2 regions of the Brevibacillus agri genome follow, and region 2 is predicted to be linked to the other one. Evidence: predicted binding sites of a transcription regulator. Region 2 holds the regulator's gene; the other holds the start of a gene.
What was found. Region 2 encodes Rex, which represses fermentation and respiration genes when NADH is low (regulators of the CRP and FNR family bind a similar motif). Its sites were predicted from a motif close to TTGTGAAATATTTCACAA; they were not measured.
Positions count from the first base shown of each region.

Region 1: a site for Rex is predicted at 1,614-1,631, ahead of BA6348_RS19725 (DUF1641 domain-containing protein). Genes of this name have one in related genera too.

Region 1 is NZ_CP026363.1:4,005,688-4,010,107, reverse strand. Features, by position in the region: gene obgE (GTPase ObgE) at 1-768, shown strand, start outside; gene BA6348_RS19730 (PilZ domain-containing protein) at 778-1,443, shown strand; gene BA6348_RS19725 (DUF1641 domain-containing protein) at 1,736-2,185, shown strand; gene BA6348_RS19720 (NAD(P)/FAD-dependent oxidoreductase) at 2,225-3,403, shown strand; gene BA6348_RS26855 (hypothetical protein) at 3,494-3,646, opposite strand; gene BA6348_RS19715 (ACT domain-containing protein) at 3,832-4,275, shown strand; gene BA6348_RS19710 (homoserine dehydrogenase) at 4,300-4,420, shown strand, end outside.
Region 2 is NZ_CP026363.1:3,390,474-3,394,893, forward strand. Features, by position in the region: gene BA6348_RS16550 (hypothetical protein) at 1-660, opposite strand, end outside; gene BA6348_RS16555 (amidohydrolase) at 1,035-2,339, opposite strand; gene BA6348_RS16560 (redox-sensing transcriptional repressor Rex) at 2,355-2,978, opposite strand; gene BA6348_RS16565 (ComEC/Rec2 family competence protein) at 2,993-3,883, opposite strand; gene dinG (ATP-dependent DNA helicase DinG) at 3,925-4,420, opposite strand, start outside.

The DNA.
Region 1 (4,420 bases), 620 kb from region 2:
AAATCGACACTGCTCTCCAGTGTGACTGCGGCGAAGCCAAAGATCGCAGCGTACCATTTTACGACGTTGACGCCGAATCTGGGTGTCGTGGATTTGGGCGAGCAGAGCTTTGTCATGGCTGACTTGCCGGGGCTGATTGAAGGCGCGCACGAAGGTGTGGGGCTTGGCCACCAATTCCTGCGCCACGTGGAGCGCACCCGCCTGATTGTTCACGTCATCGACATGGCAGGGGTGGATGGACGCGATCCTTACGAAGATTACTTGCAGATTAACCGCGAGCTGAAGCTCTACAACCTGAAGCTTGAGGAGCGTCCGCAAATTATCGCGGCCAACAAGATGGACGTGCCGGAAGCGGCGGAAAACTTGCGACGCTTCAAGGAAAAAGTGCCGGATGTCAACGTGTTTGAGATTTCGGCAGCGACCAGACAAGGCGTCCAGGAATTGATGTACGCGATAGGCGACATGCTCTCGACGATTCCGGACAAGCCGACGGTCGAGGAAGTTGTAGAAGTGGAAGAGCGCGTGGTGTTCCGGGCGGAAAAAGAGCCGGAGCCATTCGAGATTACCCGCGACAACGATGTGTTCGTGGTCAGCGGCGAGAAAATCGAGAAGCTGGTGCGCATGACGAACCTCAACAGCTATGACGCCGCTCAGCGCTTCGCAAGACAGATGCGCAGCATGGGCGTGGACGAGGCATTGCGCAAGCACGGCGCAAAAGACGGGGATACCGTTCGGATTGGCAAATTAGAGTTTGACTTTGTGGAGTGACAAACAAAAATGATTGATATCCCATCCCTTACCCCTTTCATGGCGGACAAACGCCTCCAACGCGGTGCTTCTTTGCCGATGATGATCTCAAGACAGGTCAAAGCGCCCATTCAAGTAATGGTAGAGCATGTCAAAAGCAGTTATCTCGTTGTCTCTCTTGAGATGAAGGCCGAAGCAAGGACCGAACTGCTCGGATCAACGGTACGTGTTCGGTGGGAATCGGATGCGGCTATTAACACGATTGATCTGGAAGTCATTTCAGAAGAAACGGTCTGGCCAATCAAGCTGTTGGCGATGGTTCCGGTCAGCGTCGGCGTCGAGATTGTGGCAGGCCGCAAGCAGGAGCCCATCTCCCCGGGAATCGACATCCGCGTCCCGTACAAGGTGATGGGGGCAAGGCCGATCGAGGAAAAAGGAGAGGCTGTGCTGCTGAAGCTTTCCCCCACACGGCTTATTCTCGGCACAGAAGGCTACGTGGCAAAGGGAGAGTTTCTCCACCTCTCGTTCACAGTTCCGTCGACTGGCCAGGAAATCGTCATGATGGCAAAAATCGTGGAGAAAACTTTCGACGACAAGCAAACCGTGATCGAGTTGATTTTTACGGATATCAATGAAAAGCATCACCAACTCATCAAAGATTACTATAAAAAACTCACGTCTGCCGCTTCTTCCTGAGGAAGCGGTTTTTTTTCCTTTGCTGTTCCCGCGAAGAAGGTATATAGTAGAGTACATAGAGTTCTGAATCGAGCCTGTTCACCTGGTGGATTTGTTTTGTACGCTTTCCTGAATATCACTTTGTGAAATCTTGCACTTTTGATTATTCTACGCTGTTGTGTTGCTTCAGTTTGTGAAAAATATTACAAGCACATAGGCTTTTCGGTATTTTGGGAGAATGGCGGCCGTTACTCGTATGAACAGGCATCGAGAAAGAAGGCCTCTATTCCAAAGCAAAGGAGGACGTTTTTCTATGTCTCAAACAACCACGCAACAAGCTCAGGCGGAAGTAGCAAGCACCGCTACCCTGGCACCTGAGCAGCAAATGGATGTACTCGATCAGTTGATGAAGCCAGAAATTCAAGAATCCCTGAATGTGTTGGTGGCAAACTTGCCGAAGCTGGCCGAGATGACAACCATCCTCACCAAAACGTACGACCTGGTACAAACCGTAGCCAACGACCAAGTGCTCATCGAAGACATCAAGGGCGGCGTGGAAGAGTTCGTCAAGCCGATCTCTGACAAGGCAAAAGGCATCGCACAAGCGGCGATCGAAGCAAACGACCGCGCGCACGCGGAGGAATCCACTATCGGTTTGTTTGGCATGCTCAAAATGCTGAAAGACCCGCAAGTACAAAAAACATTGCGTTTCGCCCAGGCATTCCTGGAAGTTTTGGCAGAGCGCCAGCAGCAAAAACGCTAATTACGATAACCTACGAGAGACAAGGACGGAGGATTGGGCATGGCGAAGCATATTCTCATTTTGGGCGGCGGCTACGGCGGATTGCTGTCCGCTTTGACTGCACGTAAACACATGACGGCTGAAGAAGCGACGATCACGGTTGTGAACCGTTTCCCTACGCACCAAATCATCACGGAGCTGCACCGCTTGGCAGTAGGAAACCTGTCTGAGCAAAACGTGGCGCTGCCACTGGAAAGACTGCTGCGCGGCAAAGATATCAACCTCGTGATTGATACTGTGGAAAAAATCGGCCTCGAATCGCAGCGTGTGACGCTGGCGAGCGGCGAGTCTATCAAATACGATGCACTGGTAATCGCGCTGGGCAGCGAGACGGCATTCTTCGGCATTCCTGGCCTGCAAGAGTACAGCTTCACGCTGAAATCGGTAGAGGAAGCAAACCGTCTGCGCGCGCACCTCGAAGAGCGCGTAGCAGAGTACAGCAAGAGCAAAAACAAGGCAGATGCCACCTTCGTGGTTGGCGGTGGCGGCCTGACCGGGATCGAGCTGGTTGGCGAGTTCGCCGACATGCTGCCGAACCTGTGCCGCAAATACGGCGTAGATTTTGCAGACCTGTCCATCTACTGTGTAGAAGCAGGACCATCCATCCTCGCAGGCTTTGCCCCTGACCTGGTAGAGCGTGCGAAAACAAGCCTGGAAAAACGCGGCGTTCAGTTCCTGACGGGCGTTCCGGTAACTGAAATGAAAGAAACGACGGTATGCTTAAAAGACGGCAACACCATCGAAACCAAAACAATGGTTTGGACAGGCGGCGTGCAAGGCAATCGCGTAGTGGCGGAGTGCGGCATTGAAGTAAATCGCGGCCGTGCAACCGTTACCGAATACTTGCAATCCACTTCTCACCCAGAAGTATTCCTCGCAGGCGACAGCGCGGTCGTGATGGGACCAGAAGGCCGTCCATACCCGCCGACTGCGCAACTGGCATGGCAAATGGGCGAAGTGGTGGGCTACAACCTGTTCGCGCACTTCAACGGCTCCAAAATGGACACGTTCAAGCCGGTATTCTCCGGTACGCTGGGCAGCCTGGGCCGCAAAGACGCCATCGGCACCATCGGCGCAAGCCAACTGAAGCTGAAAGGCTTGCCAGCTACCTTGATGAAGGAAGCGAGCAACGTGCGCTACCTGACTCATATCAACGGCCTGTCCTCGCTGGCCTACTAATTCATACGAGTAACACGCACAAAACCCGGGATCTGGCATCCCGGGTTTTTCCTATTTCAGCGAGCAAAGGTGCAGATCACTCTGGCGGACTTATTTGTTGCCGCTCGGATCTTCGACGATGTTCGGGGATTGCGCCATTTTTTTGCCGCGCAGATCAGCGCCAAACTGATCCAGGCTGCTCGGCTTCCCGGCCGGGTGATTGTTGCGGCGCTCTGATTTGTCCGACTTTCCGCGTCCTGCCATCTGTCTTTCACCTCCTCTTCCTCAACCGCTTTTAGTTTGCGCGAAGCGCGCCAAGCTCATGTAACCCGAGTGAACCGAATCAGGTTGGGTGAAAAAAATTGGCGTTCAAGGATTGTCACAGCGGACGGTATCCGTTATAATGTCCTCTATGAAGAAACAACTGTTTTTCTCAGGAGGACACGACGGTGAAACGGGAAGAGAAGTTCTACTTGATACGATCTGACATCTTACCAGAATCTATCGTGAAGACGATCGAAGCGAAAAAGATGCTGGAATCCGGCGAAGTGGACACCGTGAATGAGGCAGTGGAGCGGGTGGGACTGAGCCGAAGTGCTTTTTACAAATACAAGGACGGTATCTTTCCCTTCAATGCCATGATGAGCGAAAAGATCATGACGATCACGTTTTCGCTGGAGCACATGTCCGGTTATTTGTCCAAGGTGCTCACGTACGTAGCAGAACAAGGCGGGAACGTGCTGACGATCAACCAGACGATTCCGCTGCAAGGGATTGCCAACATTTCCATGTCTGTCGATATGGCCAACCTGCGCGTATCCAGCACGGAATTTCTGGAAAGCTTGCAAGAAATCCCCGGCGTTCGCAAAGCGATGATCGTCGGCAGAGGGTAAAAGAAGGGTAGGAGGAGAGAAACAATGGAGAAGCAAAGCATCAAGCTGGGGTTAATGGGGTTTGGCACAGTAGGGACAGGGGTTGTCCGCATCATCCAGGCGCATCAGGACGACTTGCAAAAGCAGACGGGACTGGGGATTGAGA
Region 2 (4,420 bases):
AGCCGCCGTCCTGATTTGCATTTCCAGCTCCAACTGGCGAAGCGTGCCTGTATCCGGCTCATACCATAGCTGGTACTCGATGCTGATCCCGCGCGCCAGCTCAGGCGTGATGTCAGCGATCGGAAAAGACGGTCCGAGCCACATCGAAAGCAGCGACGTCACCTTTTCCGGCGGCACCGCCAGGCGATAGCCGCTCCAGTCGCTGCCCGACGTATCCGCAATCGGCTGGGGCGAGACGGATGGCAGCACACTTTTCAACAGCGTCGCATGTTCATACGGCGTAAACAAAGCGTAGGGCAAGGCAGCGTGATCCTGCACCTGTCCGTCTATTCTTACGGAAACCGGCTGCTCGTGGTTACGGCTGATGGCCAGCTTGTGCCCCCCGATTTCCCCGTCGAGACTGAACGTCTCGCGTACATAGCGCCCGTTCAATGCCTGGTCGTGCATGTAAACGAGAAACGCCCGCTCTTCGTCCTGTGTCAATTGCGCAAGCAACTGCGGCACCGAATACGGCTCCTGTTTGGCTGCCGACACCTGATCGCCCCCTGTCCCGGCAGCCGAATGAATCCATTCACCTGCAGAACCGAGCGCCATCCCCAGACCAAACAGACCGAGAAAGATCGGGAAAAGCCACCACAGCTTTTTGGGCCGGATGTACATCTCCGTCCCCCCTGTCCCATTTTTGTCTCTAGCCTATGCTATACGGGAAGGTTTTAGAACGACACGGAAAAGTTGCTAATCATAGCTCGGGGCCGGGCGGTCATACTACTTATACACCCGCAAGGAGGTGAGCGCGTGAAGTCACCGCAACAAAACGCATCTCCTGACATACTTGGGTTTTTGCTACAGGAATACCGCGTCTCCTGGGCTGGATTGTCTTCTCCATTGCGTCAACTGTCGCACACACCCACACTGCATTTTCGCCATCATCCCCTGACAGAGCTGTGGCGAAAATGAGCACGGCATGTAGTACCCATATTCCCCTACCTACACCTACACTCCCTTACTCCTGTCCCACACCAGACAGGAGCCTTTTACCGTTTCAACTGCTGGAACACGCGGTTCGCTTCGTAAATCGCCCGCTCCTCGTCAATCGTGAGCAGCTTGTGGTTGCGCATCAAAAATTTGCCCGCAACAATCGTATCTTTGACGTCGCGGCCATTTGCGGCATAGACGACATGGGAAATCGGCTCATGCGCCGGGTGGAAATGGGCTTGATGGCTGTCGAGAACGATCAGGTCAGCCTGCTTGCCTACCTCGATGCTGCCGAGCGTGTCCGCCTGGAATACGCCGTCTGCGCCGTAGCGTGTCGCCATGCGCAGCGCTTCCTCGGCTGGCACCGCAACCGGATCGTTGTTTACACCTTTGTGCAAAATCGCCGCGAGCTTCAGTTCTTCAAACAGGTTGAGGTTGTTGTTGCTCGCCGAGCTGTCTGTGCCAAGCGAGACGCTCACGCCTTTTGCCAGCATTTTTGGCACAGGCGCAACCCCGCTCGCCAGTTTCAGGTTGCTCACGACGTTATGGGAAACTTTCACTTGATAGTTTGCCAAAATGTCAATCTCTTCATCCGTCAAATGTACGGCGTGCGCAACCAGCGTAGGACGGTTGAACATGCCAAGCTTCTCCAGGTGAGCGACTGGACGCAGGCCGTAGTCTTTCTCGTTTTGCCCGACTTCCCAGGCAGTTTCGGACATATGAATGTGTAGCGGCAAGGACAGCTCGTCCGCTTTTTCGATAATTTGCGTAATGAACGCAGGCGAGCACGTGTACGGCGCATGCGGCGCCATCATGACGGTGATGCGGCCGTCTGCCTGGTTGTGCCATTCTTTGGCAAACGCAGTCGCGTCGCGCAGCTTGGTTTGTCGCTCTTCCTCGGAGCACAGGCCGATCATGCCGCGGCACAGGCGAGCGCGCATGCCGGACGCCTCGACAGCCTTGGCTACCTCATCCATGTGATCGTACATATCCACGAACGTAGTGGTCCCTGTGCGGATCATTTCGATCAGCGACAGTTGCGTGCCCCATTTGACGGAATCGGCGGTAAATTGCGCTTCCAGCGGCCACATTTTTTCTTCCAGCCACTGCTGCAGCGGCAAATCGTCGGCATAGCCGCGCAGAAGCGACATGCCCGCGTGTCCGTGCGTGTTAATCAGACCTGGCAGGATGAAGTCGCCTTTTTGGTCGATGACTTCATCGTAGCCGGCGTCGGAAAGATCCTCAGGCGTCGGTCCTACATACGTGATCTTGTCGCCCTCGAAAGCGACCGCTCCGTCGTGGATCACTTCATTTTGCTCGTTTACCGTAATCACTGTTGCGTGGATGAGGATAGTTTTTTTCATGGTTACACTCCATTCTTACGTTAAGTAATAGGCCAGGCTCTGCAAATTGGATGTCACATCCGCATAGTGAATGCGCACATCTTTTTTCGCGCGAATTGTCGTAGGAGCAAAATTCAAGATTCCCTTGATACCCGCTTGAATCAACAGATCACATACGGATTGCGCTGCCGGCGCAGGGACGGTAATGATCGCCAACTTGATCTCTTTTGCTGCGATCGTGTCCGCCAGCTCGTGCAAGGGCTGGATCGGGATACCCGCCACTACTTTTCCCAGCTTGCCGGGATCGTTGTCAAAAATGGCCGCAATCCGCATGTTATCTTTTAAATAAGCGTTGTAGTTGCTGATCGCATGCCCCAAATGGCCTGCTCCTACCAGAGCGACGCGAACTTCCTCTGTCAGCTTCAAAATCTGCCGTATTTTTTCCACCAGGTAATTGACGTCGTAGCCAATCCCTTTTTTCCCGAAATCGCCGAAGGTAGCCAGGTCTTTTCGGATTTGGGCTGGATTCACATCCAAATTTTTGCCCATTTGCTGGGAGGAAACAGTGGTCACCTCGTTTTGCTGCAAATAGCTGAGGTAACGCAGATAAATCGGCAAACGGCGGACGACCGCTTCCGAAATCTTTTCGTGTTTAGCCACGTTCGGTCTTCCCCCTATTTCTTTTGCTTGAATACCCTGTAATCTTTCCCATTGGACAAAATGACGATCGAGCCGTCCCTGCCTGTTACATACGTCTCCGCCCACGATTCGCCCAACCGCTCCAGCACCTCGGACTGGCCGACCTCGCTGCGCTCCTTGCCTGTCTGGATGACCGCAATCTGGGGGTCGACCCGCGTCAGAAACGGCTGAGAGGTGCCTTGATTGCTCCCCTGGTCGCCGACCTTGAGCACTTCCGCCTTGAGCTGGTCCGGATGGCGCTCAATCAGGCGTTCCTCGGCTTTTTCGTTGATCCCGCTCGCAAACAAAAACCGCAATTGGCCGTGCTTGAGCAAAAAGACGAGCGAATTGTTTTGCGGAGACAAAAACAGCGGTTCGCTCGGCAACAAAGCCTCCAGCGTGACGTCGGTATCGAGAATGAGCTCCTGATTTTCCTCCAGCTCTTTCTGCTTCGGAACCTTGTGGAGCGGGACGAACTGGCGGATCGAGGGCGAAATCAGCTTGGGCAAAATGACCGAGTCGATGATGATTTGCTGGCTTAAAAAAGGGTATCCTCCTGCATACTCGGGCTGATCGTTCGTCAAAACGAGATAGTCGAGGCGCGTCACCTTCGCGGCAGACAGATGCGCGGACAACGTGCTCCAATCCTCCGCGCTGCCTGTATCAATCAGCATCGTTTTTCCGCCCGGCATCCGCACCAGCGTGCTTTCGCCATGAGGAAGCGCCCAATACGTAATGACAAGACCCGTAAACTCCTCCACGCGCTCGGTAGCAAACGGGTCGTCTACCTTCACGGCTTCCTGCAAATGGTTGTCGATCGAGCACGAGCACAGCAAAGCCACACACGTGACGAGCAACAGCCAGGCCCGCTTTTTTTTCCATAACATTTATTTTATCACCTAAATCCCTGCTAGACTATTGCTTCATTTTATGAATCTGACAAGGATTGCATACTAAGGAACGGCGCAATCCGCTCACGCAGCGTCGCCCAGGAGCCGGTTTCGACCTGGAACGGCGGGAGCGATTGCAAAAACGAACGGCCGTAGCGCGATTCGACGACACGCGTATCGAACACGACCACGACGCCGCGGTCCAAATGGTGACGGATCAACCTTCCGACCCCTTGCTTGAACAAAATGACAGCCTGCGGCAGCGACAGCGACATAAACGCGTTTTTCCCCTCGGCCTTGAGCGATTCGGCGCGTCCCTGGTAGACAGGGTGATTCGGCGGCGTAAACGGCAGCCGTACGATGACCAGACTGCTCAGCCACTCGCCCTGGATGTCCACGCCTTCCCAAAAGCTGCTCGTCCCAAGGAGCACGCTTCTCTCCATCGTCCGAAACAGGCGCACCAGCTTGCTGCGGTTGTTGCTGTCGATGCCGTGCCCGAACAGCGTGTACGGCTCTGCCTCCTCGGCCAGCCGC